Regions from separate parts of the Lysinibacillus sp. YS11 genome, predicted to be linked through region 2. Evidence: a T-box and tRNA genes for the amino acid it is inferred to sense, from the RefSeq annotation. Region 2 holds a T-box; the other regions hold tRNA genes.
What was found. The T-box of region 2 lies ahead of metG (methionine--tRNA ligase). A T-box ahead of a tRNA ligase gene usually reads a tRNA of that ligase, here a tRNA-Met.

Region 1 (10,010 bases), 700 kb from region 2:
AATCCAGCCTGTAGAGAAAATCGTAAAGATGGCAAGAAAATCAAATATATTCTGTCATGTTGATTGTGTACAATCATTTGGCAAACTAGCTATACCACAAGGGGCAGATGCGATTACCATCTCGGCTCATAAAATAGGCGGACCAAAGGGCTGTGGTGCTATATATCTGAACCCTGCAATCAGAGTACCTGCATTAACACCAGGTTTGACACATGAGAGGGGTCTTAGAGGGGGGACATTAGATACTCCTGCAATCGTGGCCTTTGCCGCGGCAATTGAAAACTATCAATATGAATTGCAACATTATGAAACGCTAAGAAATTATTTTGAAAATAATTTACCTGAAAAATGTCAGCTCGTTGAGTGTAAACAGCAACTACCTAATATTTGTGGGGTAATGATGGAAAAAGTAGAGGGGCAATATGTTCTTTTAAAGTTAAATGAGGCGGGAATCTGTATCTCTACAGGTAGTGCATGTGATATTCATAGTGAATCGGGAACAAAGGCTATTCTATCAATGGGATTTTCTTTGGAAGCGGCACGCCAATTTTTTAGAATATCTTTTGGTCCTTCCACTACACTTGAGGATATTGTAAAATTAAAAATAGAGCTTTCAAATATTTAACGAAAAGACGAGTGAAGGATTATCTATATTCTTCACTTGTAGTGAAATAGATTATAAGCTAATAATATCGGCCAAATAAAATAATTGTTTTCTTTTGAACCAACAATTGCTATAATATTTTGCAGGGCAATATTTTCTCTTACTTAACAAAAATATCTTTAAAAAGTAATAATTTCTTTTTTTTATAAAAAAGTATTGCACAATGTTAGAAAACGTTATACAATAATTCTTGTCTTGAAGGACAGGTAAACAACTTCAAAACATGATACATAACCAAGTCTAGTGATGATGGCAAAGAGGTCACACCCGTTCCCATACCGAACACGGAAGTTAAGCTCTTTAGCGCCGATGGTAGTTGGGGGCTTCCCCCTGTGAGAGTAGGACGTCGCTAGGCATAATACCCAGGAGGATTAGCTCAGCTGGGAGAGCATCTGCCTTACAAGCAGAGGGTCGGCGGTTCGAGCCCGTCATCCTCCACCATATGCCGGTTTAGCTCAGCAGGTAGAGCAACTGACTTGTAATCAGTAGGTCGTGGGTTCGATTCCTATAGCCGGCACCATTTTTTCGAGCCATTAGCTCAGTTGGTAGAGCATCTGACTTTTAATCAGAGGGTCGAAGGTTCGAGTCCTTCATGGCTCACCATTTATAAATAATAATAAGCGGGTGTGGCGGAATTGGCAGACGCACTAGACTTAGGATCTAGCGCCGCAAGGCGTGGGGGTTCGACTCCCTTCACCCGCACCATTATTTTCATTGCCAGATAAAAAAGCTTATGCACATGCGGAAGTAGTTCAGTGGTAGAACACCACCTTGCCAAGGTGGGGGTCGCGAGTTCGAACCTCGTCTTCCGCTCCAAATGTGCCGGGGTGGCGGAACTGGCAGACGCACAGGACTTAAAATCCTGCGGTAGGTGACTACCGTACCGGTTCGATTCCGGTCCTCGGCACCATTTTAAATGCGCCCGTAGCTCAATTGGATAGAGCGTCTGACTACGGATCAGAAGGTTATGGGTTCGACTCCTGTCGGGCGCGCCAAAAGAACAACGGGAAGTAGCTCAGCTTGGTAGAGCACTTGGTTTGGGACCAAGGGGTCGCAGGTTCGAATCCTGTCTTCCCGACCATTTCCAAAAAGATTATGGGGCCTTAGCTCAGCTGGGAGAGCGCCTGCCTTGCACGCAGGAGGTCAGCGGTTCGATCCCGCTAGGCTCCACCATAAGTAAATTAACCAGTATAAAGATCCTGGCGGCGTAGCTCAGCTGGCTAGAGCGTACGGTTCATACCCGTAAGGTCGGGGGTTCGATCCCCTCTGCCGCCATCTTAAAGGACCTTTAGCTCAGTTGGTTAGAGCAGACGGCTCATAACCGTCCGGTCGCAGGTTCGAGTCCTGCAAGGTCCACCATTTATATATTGTAACGGAGGTATACCCAAGTCTGGCTGAAGGGATCGGTCTTGAAAACCGACAGGCGGGTAACACCGCGCGGGGGTTCGAATCCCTCTACCTCCTCCAGTTTTAAATTTTTATAAATGGTGCTTTAAAAACTCGAAACAACATAAAATTATCGCGGGGTGGAGCAGTGGTAGCTCGTCGGGCTCATAACCCGAAGGTCGTTGGTTCAAATCCGGCCCCCGCAACCAAAAGGTCCCGTGGTGTAGCGGTTAACATGCCTGCCTGTCACGCAGGAGATCGCCGGTTCGATCCCGGTCGGGACCGCCATTTTTAAAATAAAAGTCATGAGAAGCAAAAAAGTGAGCAAGCTTAGCATGGACGAAATGGGTCAGTAGCTCAGTTGGTAGAGCATTAGATTGAAGCTCTAAGTGTCGGCGGTTCGATTCCGTCCTGACCCACCATTTATGCGGGTGTAGTTTAATGGTAAAACCTCAGCCTTCCAAGCTGATGTCGTGGGTTCGATTCCCATCACCCGCTCCAAGGGCCTATAGCTCAGCTGGTTAGAGCGCACGCCTGATAAGCGTGAGGTCGATGGTTCGAGTCCATTTAGGCCCACCATTATTCCGAAGTAGCTCAGTTGGTAGTAGCACCTGACTGTTAATCAGGTTGTCGCAGGTTCGAGTCCTGCCTTCGGAGCCATTTTTATTTTGGGGAAGTACTCAAGAGGCTGAAGAGGCGCCCCTGCTAAGGGTGTAGGTCGGGTAACCGGCGCGAGGGTTCAAATCCCTCCTTCTCCGCCATGGGCCCGTTGGTCAAGTGGTTAAGACACCGCCCTTTCACGGCGGTAACACGGGTTCGAATCCCGTACGGGTCATACTAAGTGCAGTAGATGAATTTACATCTACTGCACTTTTTAATTTACTTGATATTTAGATTTATAACATAGCTATAATAAATGAAAGCCTACACAGAATGATTAAACTGTGTAGGCTTGTTTGTTGTTTTTTAAATTAGTGATTAAATTTTTCGTCCTTTTCCATATGGGATGCAAAGAGGTGTACCAAAGATTGGATCTGTCGTCATTTGGCAATCAAGGTCAAACACATGATTAACTAAATCAGTGGTCATAATTTCTTCTGGTTTCCCTTGACGATAGACACCACGGTCACGCACTGTAATAATATGATCGGCATAGCGACAAGCAAGATTAATATCATGTAGTACCATAATAATAGTTCGCTTTTGCTGTTGGTTCAATTCGAATAGTAAATCTAAAACGTCTATTTGATGAGTTAAATCTAAGTATGTCGTAGGCTCGTCTAAAAGAATGATATCTGTATCTTGAGCAAGCGTCATAGCTATCCAAGCACGTTGACGTTGTCCTCCTGATAGCTCATCTACTGGTCTATCTTGTAAATGCTCTGTACCTGTAGCTTTTAAAGCGCTTAAAACGATTTCTTCATCCTTTTCAGTCCACTGTTGTCGCCAACTTTGGTAAGGATAGCGACCTTGTTTCACAAGTTGTAGGACAGTTAAGCCTTCTGGTGCAACAGGAGATTGAGGAAGAATAGAGAGGTTTTTAGCCACTTGTTTTGTAGATAATTTAAAAATATCCTCACCGTCTAATAAAACGGAGCCTTTTTTAGGTTTTAATAATCGAGCAATGGAGCGTAAGAGTGTGGATTTACCACAGCCATTCGCTCCGATTAATACAGTAATTTCATTCAAAGGAATAGATAAATTGAGATCTTCGATAATATTGAAATCACCATAACTTAATGTTAGAGATTTGGTTAATAAAGATTCAGTCATGTAGTATAGACTCCTTTATTTTTTAGGGTTTCTAAATAATAAATAGATAAAGTAAGGAGCACCGATAGCAGCAGTAAAGACGCCTGCGGGTACTTCTAATGGGCTAAATGCTGTACGACCTATAATATCTGCAACCATTACAAGCAATGCACCAATTGCTGCGGATGCCGGAATAAGTACACCGAACGATGAACCAACAATGCGTCGTGCAATATGAGGAGCCATTAATCCTACAAACCCAATAGCACCAGCAAATGCTATGGCACTCGCTACTAAACTGGAGCATAATAGAATTAAGTAAAGGCGTGTTTTTTGAACAGGCTGCCCTAGGCTTGATGCTGTATCATCACCTAATTCTTGAACATTTAACTGCCGAGTAATAAAAAAGGTTATAAGTAGAAGTACAAAAATCAATGGAATAACGATTTGTACTTGATCCCAATCCGAACTTTTGACACTACCCGTAATCCATTTATTCGCTTCACTTGCTTGATAAATTGGGCCGATAATCATTAACATTGTAGTAACTGCTTGCATGAATGCCGACACGCTAATACCGATTAAGACAAGACGATTTGGTGTGACACCATCTTTCCAAGCAAATAGGTAGACTATACATCCGACGATAGTAGCACCTATGAATCCTGCTAATGGCAACCACTCTATACTAACTGTTAAAGAGTGATTAGAATCACTGAAAATGGCTAAGAAACCAACAACCGCTGCCCCACCACCAGCAGATATGCCGATTATATCAGGTGAGGCAAGTGGATTTTTAATGATTCCTTGTAAAACTGCACCTGCGACGGCTAACGCCATTCCAGCAAACAAGGCCATGAAAATTCGAGGCATTCGAAAATCAATAATAATCAGTTGATCAAAATCTGAGCCGTAACCAAAAAAAGCTTGTAAAACTTTAAATGGATTGATGAATGAATCACCAAATGATGCACTAAGAAAGAACACGGCAAGAGTTAGTATGCAAATCACTGTTAATTTTTTTATAGCTTGTACATCTATTAAAAATGAAATTTTTTGTTGAAGTAAACGAATTGTTTTTACATGTTTCATTATTTTTTTCCACCTTTTCGCGCAAGGTAAATAAAGAATGGTGTGCCAATCATAGCAGTCATGACGCCTACTGGAACTTCTTGTGGCATGATAATATAACGAGCCGCAACATCAGCCAGCAATAAAAGTATCCCCCCAAGTAAAGCAGCCATAGGAATAAGCCATCGATGATCAGTGCCGACAAACTTGCGCGCAAAATGGGGAACGACAATCCCTATAAAACCAATGGGGCCAGCAATTGCAACTGCTCCCCCTGCTAAAAAATAACAATAAGACCGACCAATATCTTCATAAGTCCTAAACGTAAACCAAGACCTCTTGCTACATCATCGCCAAGAGCGAGAATATTCATTTTGGGGGAAATGATGAGGGCAGCAATCCACCCAATTACTAGATACGGTAGAACAGATAGTAGAATTTCAAGTTTTCTACCTTGTACAGAACCTGCTAACCAAAACAAAACTTGATCAAGTTCTGCTTCATTTGTAGCGAGTAAACCTTGCGTAAATGATGCAAATAGGGCACTGATGGCAGCACCAGCTAAAGTTATTTTCACTGGAGTAACAGCATCTCTACCTGAGAAACTAATTCCATAAACGGATAAAGCAGCGATTGCTGCACCAAGAAATGCAATCCACGCAAAAGATTGCAAGCTTGAAATGTGGAAAAAAATCATGGCAAAGACAACAGCAAAGCCTGCTCCTGCATTAATGCCCAAAATTCCAGGAGAGGCTAATGGATTTTTCGTTAAGGTCTGCATAAGCACGCCTGTAATAGCTAATGAAGCACCAACGCAACTGGCTATAAGAGCTCTTGGAATTCGAACATTTTGAATAATAAGATGCTCATTTGAATTGTTAAATTGTCTAAAAGATTCATACGTAGTTTGAATAGAAGTATTTGCATAACCATACACAATACTGATCCCCATAGAAAGAAGTAATAGTATGACTCCTACTAGTAAAGCAATCATTTTAGAATAATTATTTTTTAATATCATATTTAACGTGTACTCTTTTCTTGGAAAATTATTAAATTAGTTATTGACATTGATAGTTACATACAATACGATTAATATCGTTCTTAGACAGATGAAAGTGATTTTCATTCTCGTCAAATATGCTTAAATATTTTATCATATACAATGGAGGAAGAAAAGGTGCAAAAAGCTTTTCAAAAACTATTAGTTTTACTAGCTGTGGTTGCTATTTTTGTTCTGGCAGCATGCGGTACTTCTAAAGATAATGCCAAAGAAGAAAGTACAAAAGAAAGCAATGCTTACAGTGTTGACCATGCAATGGGGACAACTGAAGTAAAAGACACACCAAAACGTATCGTTGTTTTAACTAATGAAGGAACAGAAGCATTATTAGCTCTAGGTATTAAACCAGTAGGTGCTGTTCAATCTTGGACAGGCGATCCATGGTATGATCACATCAAGGATCAAATGGAAGGTGTAGAGGTTGTCGGTATTGAACATGAAATAAATATCGAAAAAATTGCTTCTTTAAAGCCAGATTTAATCATTGGCAATAAATTACGACAAGAAAAAGATTATGCTAAACTTAGCAAAATTGCTCCAACTGTGTTTTCTGATACATTACGTGGTGACTGGAAAGAGAATTTTAAATTATACGCTAAAGCAGTAAATCAAGAAACAAAAGGTGAAGAAGTTCTAAAAGCTTACGAAGATAAGTTACAAGCTCTGAAAGAAGAACTTGGAGAACAAACCAACCAAGAAGTTTCATTTGTACGCTTTATGGCCGATAAATCTCGTATCTATTACACAGATTCATTCTCAGGTGTGATTTTTGATGCTTTAGGATTTAAACGTGTTGCAGCGCAAGCAGATTTATTTAAAGATAATGCTAAACTAGGAAACTTAGCGATTGAAGTAGGGAAAGAAGCGATCCCTCAAATGGATGGGGATGTTATTTTCTACTTCACGTACATGCCAACAGGCGATGATTCAGCACTAGCAACTGAACAAGAGTGGACACAAGACCCGCTTTGGAAAAACTTAACAGCAGTCCAAAAAGGCAATGCACATAAGGTGGATGATGTCATTTGGAATACGGCTGGAGGCATTTTAGCTGCGAATATTATGTTAGATCAAGTGAAAGAAATCTTTGTTAAATAATTTTCTTATAAACTATACATTTATCGATGTTCGATAAATGTATAGTTTTTTTACTTCCTAATATATACTCTCCTAGTACTTTAAAGTTAGATAGACTATGATGTAGATATTGACCATAAATTGAGGGGGATGGCGATGAAGGAAAAATTAGGGTGGGTTTATAATCAGCATTATTTAAAGCAAGATCATATAAAACAAGCAACAGCAATACTTCCATATTTTTCACTAGATCAAGTGAGGAAGGTTGGTCAATTTCAGCGTACATATGAGCAATCTGAGAAGACACCACTTCATCATCTTGAGGCACTATCTTCATATATGGGTGTAGAAAAAATTATGGTTAAAGATGAATCTTATCGATTTGGTTTAAATGCCTTTAAAGTTTTAGGAGGTATTTATGCAATTGCGCAATATGTTGCCAATAAGCTTGGAAGGAATATAGAAGAGCTATCGTTTGAACAGTTAAAAACTCCAGAAGTAAGAGCGCAAGTAGGCAATCTAACATTTATTTCAACGACAGATGGAAATCATGGTCGTGGTGTGGCATGGGCTGCAAGAGAACTGGGTTTTCAAGCAAGAATATATATGCCAGCTGGTAGCGCCGCTGAGCGGTTACTGCATATTAAAAGTGAAGGGGCTTTTGCTGAAATTACGACAATGAATTATGACGATACTGTTCGTTATACCTCACAGCTTGCACAAGAAAATGGCTGGGTCTTGATTCAGGATACGATGTGGGAAGGCTATGAAGAAATTCCATTATGGATTATGCAGGGGTATACAACCCTTGTACAGGAGATTGATGAACAGATTCAGCAAGCCCCTACACATGTATTTTTGCAAGCTGGTGTGGGGTCCTTTGCCGGAGCAGTAGTAGCATTTTTACAGCAATACTATGAGCAGGATATTACATTTGTCTTGGTTGAGCCACATGTCGCTAATTGCTATTATGAAAGCTTTAAGAAAAATACAGATCAATTTGTCACTGTTGGTGGGGAGATGCAAACTATAATGGCAGGTCTTGCTTGTGGTGAACCGAATCCACAAGCTTGGCAAATCTTAAAAGCCTACACAAAAATAAGTATCTCCTGTGAGGAAGAAATAGCAGCAACAGGTATGCGCGTTCTAGGAAATCCTTTAGCTACAGACACTCGCATTATAGCTGGTGAATCAGGAGCGGCGCCATTTGGTTGCTTTTATGAAATAATGACTAATGAACAATATAAGGAATTAAAACATGCCTTGCACCTAAATGAACAGGCAAGGGTGCTGTTTATTAATACAGAGGGTGATACAGATAAAGAGAGTTATCGAGAAATAGTATGGCATGGGAAATATGCGAATCAATAGCAAACTAGTGATTTACTAGTTTGCTATTTTCCTTTTGTAAAAGGATTTGAAAGTATAATTAAGTTTAATTAAATTTTTTTATTTTAACTCTTGACCTTAACGTTGCGTCAAAGCTTACAGTAGCATTAGTGGAGGTGATGAGATGGAATATACCATTCAGGAGCTTGCTCAACTATCGGGCGTTAGTACAAGAACATTGCGTTATTATGATGAAATTGGATTGCTGAAACCAGCAAGAACCAATGAGGCAGGTTATCGATTTTATGGCCAATGGGAGGTCGATATGTTGCAGCAGATTTTATTTTACCGTGCTTTGGATATGAAATTAGCGACAATTCAGGCTATTATTCAAGCACCAAATTTTCAGCATGCTGAGGCGCTCAAAACACATAGAGCTGCTTTGCTTCAACGCAAAGAGCAGTTGGAAACGATCTTACAGACAGTAGAAAAAACAATACAATCCATTGAGGAGGAACAACCAATGTCTAATGAAGAAAAATTTAAAGGCTTTAAAGAAAAGTTAATTGAGAATAACGAAAAGCAGTACGGCAAAGAAATCCGTGAGAAATATGGGAATGAAACAGTGGATGCATCCAATGCTAAGCTTATGAACATGACGGAGCAACAATATCAAGCGATGCAACAGCTAGAACAGCAAATGTTTGAACGTTTAGCAGAGGCAATGAAACTTGGAGATACAACAAGTGACATTGCGATGGAAGTTGCAGAGTTGCATAAACGCTGGCTCAACTTTACGTGGAAAGAGTATTCCAAAGAGGCACATGCAGGGCTGGCACAAATGTATATTGCTGATGAACGCTTTACCGCTTATTATGATGAGCGTGGTGAAACAGGAGCAGCAAAATTTTTGCATGACGCCATTATAGCTTATACAAGTAAGTAAATAGGTCTTCCTTATGCTGACATGTTTTAGAAATCGTAAAACAGGAAAAAATGAAAGCATGAGGAGGAGATTATTGTGGATCAACAGGTAATGCAACAATTAAAAAGACAACTAGAGCAAGAATTACAAGAAATAGAACAACGAATAGAAGAATCAGAGCGACCTCAAGCGACAGAATTATCGAATTATGATAATCATCCAGCTGATAATGCAAGTGATTTAACGGATCAGCTTACAGAAATGGCTATTGATGAGCATCGTGGTGATAATGCTGAAGAAATAAAAGAAGCTCTTCAAGCAATGGCAGACGGTACATATGGCAATTGTACAGTCTGTGGTAAGGAAATTCCGATTGGTCGCTTAGAGGCAATGCCGCAAGCTCTGACTTGTGTGGAACATGCAGAAAAGAAAGAAGACAATTTACGACCAGTGGAAGAAGATGTTCTTTCTTCAACACCAAAATCAGATGATTTTATCGAGCTGGAGGAATACGGCTCTTCTGATACACCACAGGATAAAATTTAGTAAGTTTTACCTCGCAGAAGCAGTATAATAACTGTAGAGGTGAGGATATGAAGATTATTGATTTACATTGTGATGCGCTTTTAAAGTTAACTACTCTTGAAACGGCAAATTTTGCTGAGGATGTGCGAATACATGCTAATCAAAAAAGATTGCAATTAGGGCAAGTAGAGGCTCAAGTATTCGCTATCTTTATTGAC
Region 2 (10,010 bases):
TACTAATCTTTCAACAGAGGAATTTGAAGGTATTTTCGAAGGATTCTTAAAGCTAGCCGATGCGAAGAAAGAAGTATATGATCACGATTTATATGTTATTGTTGAAAGCTATTATGAAAAACATGATGCCAATAATAAAAATGCTACACATTATAGTGAGCAATTCTTTGATTTTGATGATCTCCAAGTCGTCAGCAATACAAGCTTCCCTTCAGCAAGTGTTAAGGTTCGAAAAGGCGGCGAAGTATTTAAAGCTAGTGCAGTAGGCTCTGGTCCAATTGATGCCCTCTATTCAGCCATTGCAGAAATTACAAATATGGATGTAAAACTAGTGGAATATAATATCAATAGTGTTTCACGAGGCAAAGAGGCTTTAGGTAAAGTAAAAATTACGATTGAGCATGAAGGCGAAAAGTATATTGCAAAAGCAGCAGATACAGATATTCTTAAGGCAAGTGCATTAGCCTATATTAATGCGATTAATAGCATTGTAGTGACAAAATTAACACCTGTTATGAATTAAATGAAAATAGCAAAGCAGTATGGCTCTTGCGCCATACTGCTTTTTCAATCCTAGCGACTATCCCTAACTAGTTTTTGATATTCCTCATCGATTCGTTCGATATCAAGACGTTCAAATAATGGTGTCACCTCTCGAATGACTTTAGGGAGATCTACCTGTTCATGCCACATCATTTCATTTATACCTAACATATTTCTTACTTTCTTTGCTGAAAACGGTAAGAAAGGATGCAGCAGCTGTCCTAAATTCGCAATGATATAGACGCAAGTTGCTAATGTACGATTACCTGCCTCTACGTTTTCTTTTACCTGTAGCCATGGCTGTTGTTCATCAAAATAACGATTAGCACCGCGAATATACTCAAAAATGGATTCTAACGCCTGCTTGAAATGACCACCTTCTATAAGAACACCCGCTTCATTAAACAATTGTACGGTTTGTTTTCGAATGTCGCTATCCACCTCCGCTTGTGGCACCTGACAAGCAAATGATTTCTCAATAAACTTCAATGTACGGTTTACAAAATTGCCATAGGCTCCGAGTAGTTCGCCATTATGGCTATAAATAAATTCCCGCCATGAAAAATCAGTATCACGATTTTCTGGCGCATTCATCGTTAAGAAGTAACGAATAGAGTCCGCATCATAACGGCTTAAAATATAAGGAACCCATACAGCCCAATTCTGACTAGTAGATAATTTGCGTTTTTCTAATGTTAAATACTCATTAGATACGATATGGGTAGGTAATGCCTTGGATCCAATTCCCATTAAAATGGCTGGCCAAATAACTGTATGGAATGGAATATTATCCTTCCCATGTACATAGTATGAAATGGTCTCTTCATTCCATAAATCTTCAATAGCTATTTGATGTTCTTTTGCCCATTCTAAGCTTGCTGTTAAGTACCCTGCTACAGCTTCAATCCATACATATATTTTTTTCCCTTCAAAACCTGGCACTGGAACATCTATGCCATTCGGTAAATCTCTTGTTACTGCTCGGTCGGGAACTCCCTCTGCCAAGTATCGCTCCGTTAACCCTAAAGCATTGTCACGCCAACGTTTCTCGACTTTTGCTTGTGCTAAATAAGACTCCAACCTTCCTTGAAATTGACTAAAGGTAAAATAAAAGTGCTCAGTTTCCCGAATAACAGGTTCGTTCCCACAAATTTTGCAGCGCTTATCAATTAAGTCCAATGGGTCTAAAATTTCTGAGCAGTTATCACATTGATCTCCCCTTGCTTTCGCTCCACAATTTGGACAAAGACCTTCGACAAATCGATCTGGTAGAAATTGATTATCCGTCTCACAGTAAGCCTGTTCAATTTTCTTTTTGTATAAGAAATTATTAGCCAGTAGCTGTAAGAAAAGGGCCTTAACGGATTCATGGTGGTGCTCCGCATCCGTTCTTGTGTACAAATCATAGGTAAATCCTAAATCATGAAAGCATCTTGTAAACTCATCATGATAGTGATTAGCTATAGCCTCTGTCGTTGTATTCTCTTGTGCGGCCCGTATAGAAATGGGTGTACCATTACAATCACTGCCTGATACATATAAAACCTGCTCGCCTTTTTGTCGGTAATATCTAGCCAAAATATCACCTGGTAATAATGCGGCAACATGCCCTAAATGCAAAGAGCCATTTGCATACGGCCAAGCGCCTCCAATAACAATCGTCATTCTAAATTGCTCCCCTCACAGAAAAAATGGTAAAAAAAAATCGCCCTAATCAAATCTGATTAGGACGAGTATACCCGTGTTACCACCTATATTTACAAATAGCTCACACTATTTGCCTCTATCAGTACGTCTTCATTCAAAAAGAGAGATACTGCCGCTGTTGTAACGAGTGCCCATCTCGTCGTAATCTACTGGCTAAAAAGCTTTCGGTACGAAGCTCAAAGGTCATTTTCAAAAGGGTTCACTTACCTCATTTCCACCAACAGAGGCTCTCTACAAAATGCTAATCCAATTTACTTTTCCTTCTCAATGCTTTTTCTATAGGATTGGCATTATTTTACGCCTTCTTGTGAGGAAATGCAATGTTTGTCTCTAAATCATCCCTTATTTTGATACACTTTCTTAAGTTAATCTAATGTAACCTTTACCAATGCAGTTAAATCATCAATTACTATATCTGCTTTTTCTAACTCCTTATCTTGTGCAAAGTCAAAGCGAACACCTATTGATAGTAATTGATTGTCCTGTGCAGCTTGGATATCCGAAGAACGATCTCCTACCACTGCTCCATAATCAATTTTATTTTCATCTACAACTCTTTTGACCAGATCCGATTTATGCCCACTTGCAATTGCTTGAATGCTATAGATTCCCTTTATAAAACGCTCCAACTGATAGGTTTCGACGATTGCTTGTAAATAGTCAACCTGTCCATTACTCGCTATGTATAACGGATAATTCTCTGACAATGTTGCAAGGGTTTGTTCAGCGTTTGGATACAAAGCACCTTTATGTCCACGTATTTGCTCAATCAGCTTTACATGGAATAATACATTGCTCTCTTCTCGTATCTCTAAAGCATGCATAGGACATAATGTTTCCCACACAACAGGTAAAGGAACCCCCATTATTTCTCTATATTTTCTATAGGTGTTTCCCCCTGCCACAAGCCGTTTGTCCGCAGCACATCAAATGTTGCATCGAGAGCAGGCTCTAAAATAAGATTGGTTTGAAATAATGTTCCATCCATATCAAAAATAAACGCTTTATTCATAAAATCTCTCCTTAATTAGTTATCAAAAAACGCCATATGCTGCTTTTCTTGCTTATAATAATCCAAACGATCCTGCAAAGTTCCTGTATGAAATTCAAATTTATGACCATCAGGATCTGTAAAGTAAATTGATTTTTTATCCTTTTCATCTCTTTGCCGACCTGCTAAAATATTGACCTTTAGCTGCACCAATCTGTCATACACCTTATCAAAGTCATCCTCAGCGATTGTGAAGGCAATGTGTGTATAGGAATGATGGATGTCATTACGGGGTATATCCTTTTCTACATTCAGAGCTAGCCACAGTCCATTTACATCAAAATAGGCTGTGCTGTTCCCCTTTACTAGCAACTTGGCATCGAATACTTTTTCATAAAAAGTGATGGATTCCTCTAAATTAGAAACTGAAAACAATAAATGATTGATGTTTTGAATTGTCATGGTTGTGCTCCTATTGATTATTTCTTCCCCTTTTTCATTCCCTTGGCTATTTGCTTCCACTTGCGCTGCTCCTCAAGTTTTGCTTGCGTATTTGTTTTGCGCTCCATATAAGCCAATTCTCTTTGCAGCTTAAAATAGCTTTGTAGGCGATATTGGTCCAAGTCCCCATCTACTATAGCTTGCTGGACAGCACAATAAGGCTCTTTTTGATGTGTACAATCACGATAACGACAAGCTGTTGCTAGTTCCTCAATATCTTGAAAGCTAGAAGCTAAACTATCCCCTTGATCCCACAATTGAAGCTCACGCATCCCTGGCGTATCAATTAGACAGCCACCAGCAGGCAATACTACTAGCTCTCGATGGGTTGTTGTATGTCGTCCCTTGGCATCATCCTCACGTATACCCGCTACTTTCATCAGTATCTCACCACATAAAGCATTTGTTAATGTGGATTTCCCTGCTCCAGAAGACCCCAATAGTGCCCCCGTGACCCCCTCTGTGAATAGCGTCTGAATTTCCATTAGACCTTCGCCCGATAGAGCACTCGTTACAAAGATATCCACACCAAAGGCTACAGACTCCACTTCTTGTACTAAGCTCGAAACATCTTCGCATAAATCAGCTTTTGTCAGGACAATAATGGGCTTTGCCCCTGAATCCCAAGCAGCCACTAAATATCTCTCCAAACGTCGAATATTAAAATCTGCGTTCAAGCTCATAACAAGTAACACAATATCGACATTTGATGCGACAATCTGTTCTTGAATTTCCGTTCCTGCAACTTTACGTGAAAATACAGATTTTCGTTGGAATAGCTGATGAATAATTGCTCGTGCCTCTCCGGGCATTTTCTCCACTAGCACCCAATCACCAACTGCTGGATAGTCCTCCCTCGCTAAAGATGTATACGCATAATGACCAGCAATTGTCGCAAGCCATTCTCCCTCTTCAGCTAACACCCGATAAGAATGCTTATGCTCTAAAGTAACCCTTGCAGGCACACAATTTTTTAATTTAGCCTGTTTTTTCATTTCTATCATTTGCTCTTCAAAATATGTTGTAAAACCTAATGTTGTTAAATTCAATTTATTTTCCTCCTAAACGTATGATGCCTCAGCGAAAATAGTTGTCATCCGCAAGAGGCCCTATCGCAATTCACCTTTTGGAACTACAATAAAAAACCTTGTAGCTGCAATTCGGCAGTTACAAGGTTTCACAGGCACGTTTAAAAGATACACAAATACCCCGAGTTATGGCACGGCGTCACTTTGTATATTTTAGGCGTGTGAAATTGAACAAACCGGATTGCAGTTCGCTAATTACAGATCTATTCATCATGTCACATCACCTACTTTCCATTTAGTTGTTATCAATATAGCTAAATTTTCAGAAATTGTCAATTACAATATTATAAGCATTTATTCCAATCATCCACGCATACAATGAACAAAACCATTAAATGCGAGGAGATGTTGGATTGCCTAAAATCATTTCAATTAGCACATATCAACCACCTTACACATTACAGCAAGATAACGCAGAGGAACTAACGAAAGAGCTTTTTTATGCAAAAATTCCAAAACTAGAGCGCTACTTAAAGGTTTTTGAAAATGGTGGCATCAACACACGCCATTTTTGTGTGCCAGCTGAATGGCATCGTACGAATCACTCCTTTGAAGAACGTAATAATTTATATATTGAGTTAGCTACACAATACAGTGTAAGTGTCATTCAAGCATGTTTAGCTAATACAGCTTTTTTATCCTCACCTATTCCTACTGAGGACATCGATGCCATCATTTTTGTTAGCAGTACAGGAATTTCAACACCTAGCATTGACGCACGTGTTATGAACAAGCTTCCCTTTTCAGATCGACTTAAACGCATTCCTCTATGGGGTCTTGGTTGTGCAGGAGGAGCCGCTGGTATAAGCAGAGCCTATGATTTTTGTAAAGCCCATCCACATGCAAAGGTACTTGTCGTTTGTGTCGAGTTATGTAGCCTCACTTTTCAGCCAAATGATTTTTCTAAAAGTAATTTAATTGGTGCTTCTCTTTTTGCCGATGGTGCAGCATGCATACTTGTTTGTGGGGATGAAGTAGCTATCGCAACAAAAAGGCCAACCCCTAATATTCTAGCTACAGGTTCTAAATGGATGCCAGATTCGGAAAATGTAATGGGTTGGGATGTGAAAAACAACGGGCTTCATGTCGTTTTCCAAAAAAGTATTCCTTCTATTATTACCAATTGGCTCGGACCTTTCATTGAGCAATTTTTAATGGAACAAGGACTGTACAGCGAACAATTGACTCATTTTATTGCGCATCCTGGAGGAAAAAAGGTATTAAAAGCTTACGAAGATACACTTTATCTATCTCCCCAAAAAACCGACATTTCTCGGGAAATATTGAGACGACATGGTAATATGTCATCACCGACAGTGCTATACGTATTAGAGCAGTTTATGTTAAATGAAGGACAAGTGGAGGATACAGGCTTGCTCGTAGCTCTTGGCCCTGGTTTTTGTGCAGAAGCTGTATTATTAAACTGGAGGGAGTAACATGATCTTCTATTTTATTTTTATCCTTGTCGTTCTACAAAGATTGACAGAAGTTGTGATTGCCAAGCGCAATGAGAAATGGATGCTTTCACAAGGAGCCTATGAAGTAGGTGCTTCACACTACCCCTATATGGTAGCCATGCATATTAGCTTTTTTCTGTTTTTAATAGTGGAAATCGTCACAAACAACAATGGTATCTCGCCCTTATTTCCGTTATTTTTTATATTATTTTTAGCAGTGCAGGCTTTGCGGATCTGGTGTATTCGCTCTTTAGGCACTTTTTGGAATACAAAAATCCTCATTTTACCTGACGCACAAGTTGTTCGTAAAGGGCCATATGAATATATGCGCCACCCCAATTATGCGGTAGTTTGTTTAGAAATCCTTTTGCTACCACTCATGTTTCAGGCTTACTTTACAGCATTTTGTTTTACATTACTCAATATTACAATGCTTTCTGTCCGAATACCTATAGAAGAAAAAGCATTACGAGATGCTACTAATTATAATCGTGTATTTCAAAAGAAGATTTCGGAGTCTTAGCCGAAATCTTCTTTTCTTCTTTATTGCCATTCCCAGTTAAAGGGATCTTGTAGACGTTCCCAAGGGTTCCGAAACTCTTCATTTGTTAACAAACAGTTGTCCAACTGTTTAGTGATGTCTTCTCGATCTAGATCAATGCCAATAATCACAAGTTGTGTCATTCGATCTCCGAACTCTTCATCCCAATCTTCCAATACTTCAGGGCTTTGCTGGAATACATCCTGCTGCTGGGCTTGAGAAAGTGCCGCTACCCAATAAGAGACTGGTTCAATTTTTGCAGATGACCCCGCTTGCGATAATAATAGCGCAACTTCCTGATGTCTTGCACTCCAAATAATACCCTTCGCTCGTACTATTGAATCTGGCATGTGATCACACCACTCAACAAAGCGCATCGGATGAAACGGTCTTTTGCGTTTATAGGTAAAAGAAGAGATCCCGTACTCCTCAGTCTCTGGTGTATGGTTTTCATGACCAAGCTCCAACTCCTTTAACCAACCAGCCGATTCAGAGACACGTTCAAAGTCAAAGCGCCCCGTATTTAAAATTTCAACTGGATCAATAACACCATTTGTTGTACGTATAAGTTTTGCCTCAGGCTGTAATGCACGTAAAATACGTTCTAATCGCTCAAGCTCCTCTGAGGATACTAAATCGCACTTATTTAAAATAAGGACATCACAAAATTCAATTTGATCAATGAGAAGGTCTGCAACATCACGCTCATCTAATTCACCAACAGCTTCCTTCCGCTCCAATAAGCTTTCCCCAGACTGAAAATCATGCCAAAAACGATGGGCATCTACGACAGTAACCATTGTATCTAATCGACAAAACTTCGTTAAATCAATGCCAAGCTCCTCGTCTAAATAACTAAATGTTTGTGCAACTGGAATCGGCTCACTAATCCCTGTCGATTCAATCAAAATGTAATCAATATTGCCTAGCTTCGAAAGACGTTCCACCTCCTGCAATAGATCCTCTCGTAATGTACAGCAAATACAACCATTCGATAGCTCCACAAATTTCTCTTCTGTACGTGATATACCGCTACCATTTGCGATAAGCTCCGCATCAATATTAATTTCACTCATATCATTCACAATAACAGCGACACGTAAATCTTTTTTGTTTTGCAATACATGATTCATCATTGTTGTCTTACCAGAACCTAAATATCCACTCAATACTGTAACAGGAATTTTCTTTGTCATTCTTACAACTCCTTAAATCGTAATCATTACTATTTACAATTTGTAATTAAATCATATTACTTTGGAAAATGCAAAGCTTTTTATTACTAGTGAAATTAAACTTGACAATCTCCAGTGAGAAATATATTGTTTAAATCGTAATAATTACTATTTAAAAGGAGGTCCTTCAATGCGTGTACAAGTAACACTAGCCTGTACTGAAACAGGTGATAAAAACTATATTACTACTAAAAATAAACGCAATAATCCCGAAAGATTGGAGCTTAAAAAGTACTCCCCTCGCCTGAAGCGTGTAACCCTGCATAGAGAAACAAAATAATATTGGAATGGGGGGTCATGATGAGATCCTCATGAGCGGGTCTGACCTGTTTTAGAGCGGTGTCTTCTACTTTGTGAGCGGGGTTAACCTGCTTTGGAGCGCCTTCCTCTTCTTTGTGAGCGGTTGAACCTTCTTATAAGCTTTTTATGCAAATCAAAAAATGACTGTTTCAAAGGCATATCTTTGAAACAGTCATGATGAAATTTTATAGCTAAAGCTGCTCACTATTGATTTCTAACGCTAGTTCATTCAATTTCTCATCTAATTCATCGAGCATGCGTAATCTAAAATCTATTTGTTCGTCAATATTAACTCCTTGTTTCATTGATGTGCTACCATCCTTAGATTGTTTCTTTAATGCAACTATTTCATTGGATAATCTCTCAATATCTAGATTTTTCGTCTCTAACTCACTTAGTAAGTGTCGATGAAGGCTGTCTGATTCTACTTTCTCTCTATGGTATTTTTCTAGTGTCTCTAAAATATTCTCCATTTGTTTACTTGCTATGGTTGTATAGTCACTTAACTTTTTATCTATGCCTTCCACAATAGACCTTTCATTTGAATCGATCGAAGTCTCCTTTGATGCTTGAAATTTGTCCATCAATGACTTTTTTTCAGCCCGCAATTCTGCCAATTCCTTTAATAATGCCTCAATGGATGCAATTTGCTTTTTTCTTTGCGCTTCTCTCTTCTGAATTTCTTCATCGTAAGCTTGCAATTCTTTATCAAAGTCTCTTTTCAACTTTAGGAGTTCCATCGAAAGTTCTTTTTTATGCCTTGTTAATTGAACATTTTCTCTTTCAAGTCGAAGAACCAAAGCATAATAATCACTATCTCTAAGTCTTTTTACTTCATTTTTGTACTTGGCTAACTCGGCCCTTAAAAAAATAATCATTTGTTGGAGCTGTATTGGATCATTGTTTTTCACAATATCATTGTCCATCATCACACCCCCCTATCCTGAATATCTTTTTAGTAAATCGACCACCTCTTCAAGCTGCTCTCTACTTTCCTCTAGTAAATCATCCAGCTGCTTCATCCATTTTTCTTCTAACTTTGAATTCTCTATTTGTTCAACATGACTCTTTTCGTCTGAAACAAGATAGGCTATTAATAGCTGTAATGTACTTTTTTCAAGAAAGGCAAAGCTATTATCTTGTTCATTACGACGACTTAGCTGTTCCTTTACTAATTGTTGAATTACACTACCAAACTCTTGTTTTTCGTTGTCACCCATTGTCTTCCTCCTGTGTTTGGCCCATTCCATTTAGATTAATTGGATTTAAAACAACAACACCTTCTGTGAGCTGATCGCAATATGTAAAACCCATAATCGTGCCTGAATATGATAAATTATGGGACCATTTTATTTGAAAATTGGTAAATGAAATGGTTTCATTCGGTTCGATTGTTGATTTACCAACTGGTCTCAGCCAATACTCCTCTTTGCTTGATTTGTCATTAAAACGCTCCCACTGACTCTGCCCCTGTGTTTTAAAATTCGCAGTGAAATTTTCATGAACATATCTCCCTGAAAAGTAAAACGGTGACTCCTTGGGTATTGTTATACACAAAGATGGGTTCGTGACGGCTGCACTACCAATATTACGAATATGATAGGAGCCTAAACATAAACTCTCTTGCTCAGGATCATAAGAAATATT
Region 3 (10,010 bases), 690 kb from region 2:
CGAGCTCCAAGCGGATCTGCATGGGCAATTGGAACAGAAATGAACCTTGTCAATCGCATTATTAAGCAGCATCCTGATAAACATATTGTCTCCTTAAACGAAAACTTTTGTCCTTGTTTAACAATGAATCGAATTGACCTTCCACATTTGTTATGGAGCTTAGAAAATATTGAGCAAGGTCAACCTCATAACCGTATACAAGTAGATGAACATACTACCGCTGAAGCACTTAGTTCACTTGAAAGAATGCTAGCCAGAGGATAAATAGTTAAAACTTTTTAAACAGAAAGGTTGAAGATATAACCTTTCTGTTTTTGTTCACATAACGCCTACTTCTAATAGTGCTAATGGCTTCCATTTGCGCCCCGCTTTGCTATAATTGACACGACTTTATGCTCCATGATACTGTCAATTTGGAGGTGATACTAAATGGCTTTTCAATCGAAAAATATCTTTATCAATTTACCAGTAAAAGATCTAAACAAATCTATCAGTTTTTTAAGGAATTAGGTTTTGAGTTCAATCAACAATTCAGTGATGAAACAACAGCCTCAATGATTATTAGTGAAAATATCTTCGTATTAATAATGGTTGAAGAACGATTTAAAGGATTTAGTAAAAAAGAAGTTACAGATACTACTACTTCTGCAGAAGCAATCTTATGTCTCTCTGCTGAAAACCGAGAACAAGTAGATCAACTAGTGAATAAGGCACTTGCCTCTGGTGGTAAACCTTATAGTGAACCACAAGATCACGGATTTATGTATGGTTGGGGTTTTCAAGATGTAGATGGGCATATCTGGGAAGTAGTTTATATGGACGAAAATGCATTGAATCAAGAGTAAATTTTGTATCTATGAATATCAAAAAACAGTAGATGCAATTGCATCTACTGTTTCTAGTATGACCCGTACGGGATTCGAACCCGTGTTACCGCCGTGAAAGGGCGGTGTCTTAACCACTTGACCAACGGGCCCATGGCGGAGAAGGAGGGATTTGAACCCTCGCGCCGGTTACCCGACCTACACCCTTAGCAGGGGCGCCTCTTCAGCCTCTTGAGTACTTCCCCAAAATAAAAATGGCTCCGAAGGCAGGACTCGAACCTGCGACAACCTGATTAACAGTCAGGTGCTACTACCAACTGAGCTACTTCGGAATAATGGTGGGCCTAAATGGACTCGAACCATCGACCTCACGCTTATCAGGCGTGCGCTCTAACCAGCTGAGCTATAGGCCCTTGGAGCGGGTGATGGGAATCGAACCCACGACATCAGCTTGGAAGGCTGAGGTTTTACCATTAAACTACACCCGCATAAATGGTGGGTCAGGACGGAATCGAACCGCCGACACTTAGAGCTTCAATCTAATGCTCTACCAACTGAGCTACTGACCCATTTCGTCCATGCTAAGCTTGCTCACTTTTTTGCTTCTCATGACTTTTATTTTAAAAATGGCGGTCCCGACCGGGATCGAACCGGCGATCTCCTGCGTGACAGGCAGGCATGTTAACCGCTACACCACGGGACCTTTTGGTTGCGGGGGCCGGATTTGAACCAACGACCTTCGGGTTATGAGCCCGACGAGCTACCACTGCTCCACCCCGCGATAATTTTATGTTGTTTCGAGTTTTTAAAGCACCATTTATAAAAATTTAAAACTGGAGGAGGTAGAGGGATTCGAACCCCCGCGCGGTGTTACCCGCCTGTCGGTTTTCAAGACCGATCCCTTCAGCCAGACTTGGGTATACCTCCGTTACAATATATAAATGGTGGACCTTGCAGGACTCGAACCTGCGACCGGACGGTTATGAGCCGTCTGCTCTAACCAACTGAGCTAAAGGTCCTTTAAGATGGCGGCAGAGGGGATCGAACCCCCGACCTTACGGGTATGAACCGTACGCTCTAGCCAGCTGAGCTACGCCGCCAGGATCTTTATACTGGTTAATTTACTTATGGTGGAGCCTAGCGGGATCGAACCGCTGACCTCCTGCGTGCAAGGCAGGCGCTCTCCCAGCTGAGCTAAGGCCCCATAATCTTTTTGGAAATGGTCGGGAAGACAGGATTCGAACCTGCGACCCCTTGGTCCCAAACCAAGTGCTCTACCAAGCTGAGCTACTTCCCGTTGTTCTTTTGGCGCGCCCGACAGGAGTCGAACCCATAACCTTCTGATCCGTAGTCAGACGCTCTATCCAATTGAGCTACGGGCGCATTTAAAATGGTGCCGAGGACCGGAATCGAACCGGTACGGTAGTCACCTACCGCAGGATTTTAAGTCCTGTGCGTCTGCCAGTTCCGCCACCCCGGCACATTTGGAGCGGAAGACGAGGTTCGAACTCGCGACCCCCACCTTGGCAAGGTGGTGTTCTACCACTGAACTACTTCCGCATGTGCATAAGCTTTTTTATCTGGCAATGAAAATAATGGTGCGGGTGAAGGGAGTCGAACCCCCACGCCTTGCGGCGCTAGATCCTAAGTCTAGTGCGTCTGCCAATTCCGCCACACCCGCTTATTATTATTTATAAATGGTGAGCCATGAAGGACTCGAACCTTCGACCCTCTGATTAAAAGTCAGATGCTCTACCAACTGAGCTAATGGCTCGAAAAAATGGTGCCGGCTATAGGAATCGAACCCACGACCTACTGATTACAAGTCAGTTGCTCTACCTGCTGAGCTAAACCGGCATATGGTGGAGGATGACGGGCTCGAACCGCCGACCCTCTGCTTGTAAGGCAGATGCTCTCCCAGCTGAGCTAATCCTCCTGGGTATTATGCCTAGCGACGTCCTACTCTCACAGGGGGAAGCCCCCAACTACCATCGGCGCTAAAGAGCTTAACTTCCGTGTTCGGTATGGGAACGGGTGTGACCTCTTTGCCATCATCACTAGACTATGGTCGACCTTCCATACACGGCGTACTGCTGTGTCTAGAAGCTCTCTTTTTAGAAAGATTTGCTCTTTCAAAACTGGATAAACGGTGCATTGAATGTTTCAAACTTTTTTGGTTAAGTCCTCGATCGATTAGTATTCGTCAGCTCCATGTGTCACCACACTTCCACCTCGAACCTATCTACCTCATCGTCTTTGAGGGATCTTACTTACTTGCGTAATGGGAAATCTCATCTTGAGGGGGGCTTCATGCTTAGATGCTTTCAGCACTTATCCCGTCCACACATAGCTACCCAGCGATGCCTTTGGCAAGACAACTGGTACACCAGCGGTGTGTCCATCCCGGTCCTCTCGTACTAAGGACAGCTCCTCTCAAATTTCCTACGCCCACGACGGATAGGGACCGAACTGTCTCACGACGTTCTGAACCCAGCTCGCGTACCGCTTTAATGGGCGAACAGCCCAACCCTTGGGACCGACTACAGCCCCAGGATGCGATGAGCCGACATCGAGGTGCCAAACCTCCCCGTCGATGTGGACTCTTGGGGAGATAAGCCTGTTATCCCCGGGGTAGCTTTTATCCGTTGAGCGATGGCCCTTCCATGCGGAACCACCGGATCACTAAGCCCGTCTTTCGACCCTGCTCGACTTGTAGGTCTCGCAGTCAAGCTCCCTTGTGCCTTTACACTCTACGAATGATTTCCAACCATTCTGAGGGAACCTTTGGGCGCCTCCGTTACCTTTTAGGAGGCGACCGCCCCAGTCAAACTGTCCGCCTGACACTGTCTCCTGCCCCGCTAAGGGGCATGGGTTAGAATTTCAATACAACCAGGGTAGTATCCCACCGACGCCTCCTTCGAAGCTGGCGCTCCGAGATCTCTGGCTCCTACCTATCCTGTACAAGTTGTACCAAAATTCAATATCAGGCTACAGTAAAGCTCCACGGGGTCTTTCCGTCCTGTCGCGGGTAACCTGCATCTTCACAGGTACTATAATTTCACCGAGTCTCTCGTTGAGACAGTGCCCAGATCGTTACGCCTTTCGTGCGGGTCGGAACTTACCCGACAAGGAATTTCGCTACCTTAGGACCGTTATAGTTACGGCCGCCGTTTACTGGGGCTTCAATTCGCAGCTTCGCTTGCGCTAACCACTCCTCTTAACCTTCCAGCACCGGGCAGGCGTCAGCCCCTATACGTCACCTTACGGTTTTGCAGAGACCTGTGTTTTTGCTAAACAGTCGCCTGGGCCTATTCACTGCGGCTCTCATGCGCTTGCACGCTCAAGAGCACCCCTTCTCCCGAAGTTACGGGGTCATTTTGCCGAGTTCCTTAACGAGAGTTCTCTCGCACACCTTAGGATTCTCTCCTCGACTACCTGTGTCGGTTTGCGGTACGGGCACCTCTCACCTCGATAGAGGCTTTTCTTGGCAGTGTGAAATCAGGAACTTCGTCCATACGGACTCGCCATCACAGCTCAACGTTACAGTGTGCGGATTTGCCTACACACACGCCTTACTGCTTGGACGCGCACAACCAACGGCGCGCTTACCCTATCCTACTGCGTCCCCCCATTTCTCAAACGGTGAGGAGGTGGTACAGGAATATCAACCTGTTGTCCATCGCCTACGCCTATCGGCCTCGGCTTAGGTCCCGACTAACCCTGAGCGGACGAGCCTTCCTCAGGAAACCTTAGTCATACGGTGGACGGGATTCTCACCCGTCTTTCGCTACTCATACCGGCATTCTCACTTCTAAGCGCTCCACCAGTCCTTCCGATCTGACTTCAACGCACTTAGAACGCTCTCCTACCACTGACATCGTAGATGTCAATCCACAGCTTCGGTGAATCGTTTAGCCCCGATACATTTTCGGCGCAGCGTCACTCGACCAGTGAGCTATTACGCACTCTTTAAATGATGGCTGCTTCTAAGCCAACATCCTGGTTGTCTGTGCAACGCCACATCCTTTTCCACTTAACGATTACTTTGGGACCTTAGCTGGTGGTCTGGGCTGTTTCCCTTTTGACTACGGATCTTATCACTCGCAGTCTGACTCCCGTGTATAAATATCTGGCATTCGGAGTTTGTCTGAATTCGGTAAACCGGGATGGCCCCCTAGTCCAAACAGTGCTCTACCTCCAGTATTCTCATCACGAGGCTAGCCCTAAAGCTATTTCGGAGAGAACCAGCTATCTCCAAGTTCGATTGGAATTTCTCCGCTACCCACACCTCATCCCCGCACTTTTCAACGTGCGTGGGTTCGGGCCTCCAGTAAGTGTTACCTCACCTTCACCCTGGACATGGGTAGATCACCTGGTTTCGGGTCTACGACCACGTACTATTTCGCCCTATTCAGACTCGCTTTCGCTGCGGCTCCGCCTTCTAAAGCTTAACCTCGCACGTAATCGTAACTCGCCGGTTCATTCTACAAAAGGCACGCTATCACCCATTAACGGGCTCTAACTACTTGTAGGCACACGGTTTCAGGATCTCTTTCACTCCCCTTCCGGGGTGCTTTTCACCTTTCCCTCACGGTACTGGTTCACTATCGGTCACTAGGTAGTATTTAGCCTTGGGAGATGGTCCTCCCGGATTCCGACGGAATTTCACGTGTTCCGCCGTACTCAGGATCCACTCAGGAGAGAACGAACTTTCGACTACAGGGCTTTTACCTGCTCTGGCGGACCTTTCCAAGTCGCTTCATCTAACTCGCTCTTTTGTAACTCCGTATAGAGTGTCCTACAACCCCAAGAGGCAAGCCTCTTGGTTTGGGCTCTTCCCGTTTCGCTCGCCGCTACTCAGGGAATCGATTTTTCTTTCTCTTCCTCCAGGTACTTAGATGTTTCAGTTCCCTGGGTCTGCCTTCAAGACGCTATGTATTCACGTCAAGATACTACGCGATTAAACGTAGTGGGTTCCCCCATTCGGAAATCTCCGGATCAAAGCTCACTTACAGCTCCCCGAAGCATATCGGTGTTAGTGCCGTCCTTCTTCGGCTCCTAGTGCCAAGGCATTCGCCGTGCGCCCTTAATAACTTAACCAAGTTATTAAGCCTAAAAAACTTAAAAAATAAATGTGTTTGTTACAATTTCAATGTCGTTTTATCCAGTTTTCAAAGAACAAGTTTTGAAGTGTTTCATTCAGAAGAATGAACCTTCAAAACTGAACGCAAAACGTAATCTTACAAACCCAAGGTTTGTATTCCGAAATAATCCTTAGAAAGGAGGTGATCCAGCCGCACCTTCCGATACGGCTACCTTGTTACGACTTCACCCCAATCATCTATCCCACCTTCGGCGGCTGGCTCCAAAAGGTTACCTCACCGACTTCGGGTGTTACAAACTCTCGTGGTGTGACGGGCGGTGTGTACAAGGCCCGGGAACGTATTCACCGCGGCATGCTGATCCGCGATTACTAGCGATTCCGGCTTCATGTAGGCGAGTTGCAGCCTACAATCCGAACTGAGAACGACTTTATCGGATTAGCTCCCTCTCGCGAGTTGGCAACCGTTTGTATCGTCCATTGTAGCACGTGTGTAGCCCAGGTCATAAGGGGCATGATGATTTGACGTCATCCCCACCTTCCTCCGGTTTGTCACCGGCAGTCACCTTAGAGTGCCCAACTAAATGATGGCAACTAAGATCAAGGGTTGCGCTCGTTGCGGGACTTAACCCAACATCTCACGACACGAGCTGACGACAACCATGCACCACCTGTCACCGTTGCCCCCGAAGGGGAAACTATATCTCTACAGTGGTCAACGGGATGTCAAGACCTGGTAAGGTTCTTCGCGTTGCTTCGAATTAAACCACATGCTCCACCGCTTGTGCGGGCCCCCGTCAATTCCTTTGAGTTTCAGTCTTGCGACCGTACTCCCCAGGCGGAGTGCTTAATGCGTTAGCTGCAGCACTAAGGGGCGGAAACCCCCTAACACTTAGCACTCATCGTTTACGGCGTGGACTACCAGGGTATCTAATCCTGTTTGCTCCCCACGCTTTCGCGCCTCAGCGTCAGTTACAGACCAGAAAGTCGCCTTCGCCACTGGTGTTCCTCCAAATCTCTACGCATTTCACCGCTACACTTGGAATTCCACTTTCCTCTTCTGCACTCAAGTCCCCCAGTTTCCAATGACCCTCCACGGTTGAGCCGTGGGCTTTCACATCAGACTTAAAGGACCGCCTGCGCGCGCTTTACGCCCAATAATTCCGGACAACGCTTGCCACCTACGTATTACCGCGGCTGCTGGCACGTAGTTAGCCGTGGCTTTCTAATAAGGTACCGTCAAGGTACAGCCAGTTACTACTGTACTTGTTCTTCCCTTACAACAGAGTTTTACGATCCGAAAACCTTCTTCACTCACGCGGCGTTGCTCCATCAGGCTTTCGCCCATTGTGGAAGATTCCCTACTGCTGCCTCCCGTAGGAGTCTGGGCCGTGTCTCAGTCCCAGTGTGGCCGATCACCCTCTCAGGTCGGCTACGCATCGTCGCCTTGGTGAGCCGTTACCTCACCAACTAGCTAATGCGCCGCGGGCCCATCCTATAGCGACAGCCGAAACCGTCTTTCAGTCTTTCACCATGAAGCAAAAGAGATTATTCGGTATTAGCCCCGGTTTCCCGGAGTTATCCCAAACTATAGGGTAGGTTGCCCACGTGTTACTCACCCGTCCGCCGCTAACGTCAAAGGAGCAAGCTCCTTTTCTGTTCGCTCGACTTGCATGTATTAGGCACGCCGCCAGCGTTCGTCCTGAGCCAGGATCAAACTCTCCATAAAAGAAATTTGATTAGCTCAAATTGTTTTGCTGGCATCATGTTTGATGTCCAAAATTGTGTTTTATTCACTAGCAAAACTAGCTACTTAAAACTTTATTGATTACGTTTTGCTTGTTCAGTTTTCAAGGTTCATTTTATTTAAGTCGTTTTCAGCGACTTTATTATCTTATCTCATTCCCAACTAAAAGTCAACAACTTTCCAAAATTTTATTTTCAAGCGTTCCTTCTTGTTAAGGACAAGTAATAATATATAATATAGCATTTTAAAAATCAAGCATTTTTCTTAAAAAAATTAAAAATCTTTTTAATATCTATTACAAACAATAGAATTCCTGCTAATACAATCAATCCACCGATGATTTGTGTCATGATTAAATACTCTTTAAATATCACCAAAGCTAAAAGAGCAGCTCCTACAGGCTCAAATAATATAGCAATTGAAACAACATTCGTACTAACGTATTTAATTGACCAATTAAACAAAGTATGACCAAGTAAATTTGCTATTAACGCTAATAAGATAAACCATAACCAATCCATCGAAGAATATGGACCAAAAGATTCCCCTTTAACCATTACATATATAAATAAAGTGATGGTACTTACAACATATACAACCATTGTATAGGTCACAAGCGATAATCTCTTACGTACATCCTGTCCTAATAGAAAATAAGCTGTCGCTAGTGCACAAGCAATGAGTGCCAGTACATCTCCATATAAGGCTGTTCCACTTACTTTAAAATCGCCCCAACTAATTAAAACACTTCCTATTATTGCAATTGATCCTGCTACGATTGTTTTCATCGTAATTTTCTCTTTAAAGAAAAAGTAAGTGCCCACAAACGCAAACAAAGGTTGTAGTGTTACTAAAACTGTTGAACTTGCTACTGAAGTATAGTTGAGTGATTCAAACCATAATATAAAATGAAAAGCTAAAAAAATCCCTGCAACTGAAGAAAATAGCCAATCACGTCTTTTTAAAGTCGTTAACTCCTTTGTATATCCCCTTAAAAACCATGGCGCCATGATTAAAACGGAAAATAGCATGCGATAAAATGCTATAATCCCCGCTTCCGCCGATGCTAATTTCACAAAAATAGCTGACATCGATACTGAAATTACACCAATCACAATCGGGATGTATGGATGGATTTTTGGCTGCTCCAAAAAACCCCACCTTCCTAAAAAAATACTTATATGTCCTTACTTCATGTTGTACAATACAAAAAAGTGATGCACATATAATAATGACAGTTTGCATATCTCTTAGCAATACGAAATATCAATGGAGGGTTGTGTATGGAAACATTATTCGAAAATATGATTACATATGAAGTTGGCATAAAATTAGTTATTGCAGCCACATTAAGTTTAGTAATCGGTATCGAAAGGGAATTAAAGAAAAAACCAGTTGGATTAAAAACAAGTTTAGTTATTGCTACTTTCAGCTGCTTATTAACGATTATCTCCATTGAAACTGCCTACTCAACCCCCGCTAGAGAAGATATTAATATTACGATGGACCCTCTTCGTTTAGCCGCACAAATTGTTAGTGGAATTGGCTTTCTTGGTGCAGGAGTCATTCTAAGACGCGGGAATGACAGCATTACAGGTTTAACAACCGCTGCTATGATTTGGGGAGCCGCTGGTATTGGTATAGCGGTTGGTGCAGGTTTTTACATGGATGCAACACTAGCTGTTGTGATCATTGTTTTTGGAATTGAAGTACTATCACCTTTTCTTATGAAAATCGGACCAAAGCGAATTCGTATGCGGGAAATTTTATTAAAAGTCCAAATTGATGATGACAACCATACAGAATCATTTCTATTATTTTTAAAGGACAACAACATTATCATTGAAAATATACGCATTAAAGATGTGCACTTAAAAAATGATAGTGTTTTACATGAGTTAGATTTACGTCTTTCCTTAATCGTCTCGGATAATTTGTTGTCATTTTATCGTTCATTACGAGCACTATCTTATATAGAAAAAATCGAAATGGAAATTTTAAACTAGTTGGAGGATTTTTTATGGCAGAACTATTAAAACTACTAAAAGACGGTAACAAACCCTCTCTAATGGCTGCATGTGTAAATGCATTTTTAGGAATTATTAAAGGAATCGCCTTTTTCTTTACAGGTAACGTTGCGATGTTTGCAGAAATGATGCACTCTCTAGGCGATGCAGCAAACCAATTATTTGTGTATATAGGGTCAGCACTCTCTAAAAAGGCACCTACAAAACAATTTCCCGGTGGCTTTGGTCGTATTGTCAATTTAGTATGCCTTTTCGCCGTAATAATTGTAGCTATCCTTTCTTATGAAACAATAAAAGAAGGTTGGCATCAT

Region 1: it has a tRNA-Met gene. The T-box ahead of metG (methionine--tRNA ligase) is inferred to sense a tRNA for this amino acid. The anticodon was not compared.
Region 3: it has a tRNA-Met gene. The T-box ahead of metG (methionine--tRNA ligase) is inferred to sense a tRNA for this amino acid. The anticodon was not compared.

The regions. Positions count from the first base shown of each region.
Region 1 covers NZ_CP026007.1:3,537,741-3,547,750, reverse strand. Annotated here, with positions in the region: gene LBYS11_RS17755 (cysteine desulfurase family protein) at 1-625, shown strand, start outside; rRNA gene rrf (5S ribosomal RNA) at 904-1,019, shown strand; tRNA gene LBYS11_RS17745 (tRNA-Val) at 1,030-1,105, shown strand; tRNA gene LBYS11_RS17740 (tRNA-Thr) at 1,109-1,184, shown strand; tRNA gene LBYS11_RS17735 (tRNA-Lys) at 1,192-1,267, shown strand; tRNA gene LBYS11_RS17730 (tRNA-Leu) at 1,285-1,369, shown strand; tRNA gene LBYS11_RS17725 (tRNA-Gly) at 1,406-1,480, shown strand; tRNA gene LBYS11_RS17720 (tRNA-Leu) at 1,486-1,574, shown strand; tRNA gene LBYS11_RS17715 (tRNA-Arg) at 1,583-1,659, shown strand; tRNA gene LBYS11_RS17710 (tRNA-Pro) at 1,669-1,745, shown strand; tRNA gene LBYS11_RS17705 (tRNA-Ala) at 1,762-1,837, shown strand; tRNA gene LBYS11_RS17700 (tRNA-Met) at 1,866-1,939, shown strand; tRNA gene LBYS11_RS17695 (tRNA-Ile) at 1,947-2,023, shown strand; tRNA gene LBYS11_RS17690 (tRNA-Ser) at 2,039-2,131, shown strand; tRNA gene LBYS11_RS17685 (tRNA-Met) at 2,185-2,259, shown strand; tRNA gene LBYS11_RS17680 (tRNA-Asp) at 2,263-2,338, shown strand; tRNA gene LBYS11_RS17675 (tRNA-Phe) at 2,397-2,472, shown strand; tRNA gene LBYS11_RS17670 (tRNA-Gly) at 2,478-2,551, shown strand; tRNA gene LBYS11_RS17665 (tRNA-Ile) at 2,553-2,629, shown strand; tRNA gene LBYS11_RS17660 (tRNA-Asn) at 2,634-2,710, shown strand; tRNA gene LBYS11_RS17655 (tRNA-Ser) at 2,721-2,811, shown strand; tRNA gene LBYS11_RS17650 (tRNA-Glu) at 2,814-2,885, shown strand; gene LBYS11_RS17645 (ABC transporter ATP-binding protein) at 3,029-3,823, opposite strand; gene LBYS11_RS17640 (FecCD family ABC transporter permease) at 3,839-4,894, opposite strand; partial or broken gene LBYS11_RS17635 (FecCD family ABC transporter permease) at 4,894-5,894, opposite strand; gene LBYS11_RS17630 (ABC transporter substrate-binding protein) at 6,039-7,034, shown strand; gene LBYS11_RS17625 (diaminopropionate ammonia-lyase) at 7,170-8,384, shown strand; gene LBYS11_RS17620 (MerR family transcriptional regulator) at 8,527-9,288, shown strand; gene LBYS11_RS17615 (TraR/DksA C4-type zinc finger protein) at 9,364-9,813, shown strand; gene LBYS11_RS17610 (dipeptidase) at 9,861-10,010, shown strand, end outside.
Region 2 covers NZ_CP026007.1:4,239,249-4,249,258, forward strand. Annotated here, with positions in the region: gene LBYS11_RS21210 (2-isopropylmalate synthase) at 1-523, shown strand, start outside; gene metG (methionine--tRNA ligase) at 574-2,208, opposite strand; T-box leader at 2,266-2,527, opposite strand; partial or broken gene LBYS11_RS21220 (HAD hydrolase-like protein) at 2,616-3,262, opposite strand; gene fosM (FosM family fosfomycin resistance protein) at 3,278-3,703, opposite strand; gene rsgA (ribosome small subunit-dependent GTPase A) at 3,721-4,791, opposite strand; gene LBYS11_RS21235 (type III polyketide synthase) at 5,184-6,266, shown strand; gene LBYS11_RS21240 (isoprenylcysteine carboxyl methyltransferase family protein) at 6,268-6,810, shown strand; gene LBYS11_RS21245 (GTP-binding protein) at 6,831-8,024, opposite strand; gene rpmG (50S ribosomal protein L33) at 8,194-8,343, shown strand; gene LBYS11_RS21255 (hypothetical protein) at 8,555-9,289, opposite strand; gene LBYS11_RS21260 (hypothetical protein) at 9,302-9,583, opposite strand; gene LBYS11_RS21265 (hypothetical protein) at 9,576-10,010, opposite strand, start outside.
Region 3 covers NZ_CP026007.1:3,551,527-3,561,536, forward strand. Annotated here, with positions in the region: gene nadA (quinolinate synthase NadA) at 1-264, shown strand, start outside; partial or broken gene LBYS11_RS17775 (VOC family protein) at 430-845, shown strand; tRNA gene LBYS11_RS17780 (tRNA-Glu) at 905-976, opposite strand; tRNA gene LBYS11_RS17785 (tRNA-Ser) at 979-1,069, opposite strand; tRNA gene LBYS11_RS17790 (tRNA-Asn) at 1,080-1,156, opposite strand; tRNA gene LBYS11_RS17795 (tRNA-Ile) at 1,161-1,237, opposite strand; tRNA gene LBYS11_RS17800 (tRNA-Gly) at 1,239-1,312, opposite strand; tRNA gene LBYS11_RS17805 (tRNA-Phe) at 1,318-1,393, opposite strand; tRNA gene LBYS11_RS17810 (tRNA-Asp) at 1,452-1,527, opposite strand; tRNA gene LBYS11_RS17815 (tRNA-Met) at 1,531-1,605, opposite strand; tRNA gene LBYS11_RS17820 (tRNA-Ser) at 1,659-1,751, opposite strand; tRNA gene LBYS11_RS17825 (tRNA-Ile) at 1,767-1,843, opposite strand; tRNA gene LBYS11_RS17830 (tRNA-Met) at 1,851-1,924, opposite strand; tRNA gene LBYS11_RS17835 (tRNA-Ala) at 1,953-2,028, opposite strand; tRNA gene LBYS11_RS17840 (tRNA-Pro) at 2,045-2,121, opposite strand; tRNA gene LBYS11_RS17845 (tRNA-Arg) at 2,131-2,207, opposite strand; tRNA gene LBYS11_RS17850 (tRNA-Leu) at 2,216-2,304, opposite strand; tRNA gene LBYS11_RS17855 (tRNA-Gly) at 2,310-2,384, opposite strand; tRNA gene LBYS11_RS17860 (tRNA-Leu) at 2,421-2,505, opposite strand; tRNA gene LBYS11_RS17865 (tRNA-Lys) at 2,523-2,598, opposite strand; tRNA gene LBYS11_RS17870 (tRNA-Thr) at 2,606-2,681, opposite strand; tRNA gene LBYS11_RS17875 (tRNA-Val) at 2,685-2,760, opposite strand; rRNA gene rrf (5S ribosomal RNA) at 2,771-2,886, opposite strand; rRNA gene LBYS11_RS17885 (23S ribosomal RNA) at 2,998-5,924, opposite strand; rRNA gene LBYS11_RS17890 (16S ribosomal RNA) at 6,103-7,654, opposite strand; gene LBYS11_RS17895 (DMT family transporter) at 7,924-8,823, opposite strand; gene LBYS11_RS17900 (MgtC/SapB family protein) at 8,956-9,678, shown strand; gene LBYS11_RS17905 (cation diffusion facilitator family transporter) at 9,693-10,010, shown strand, end outside.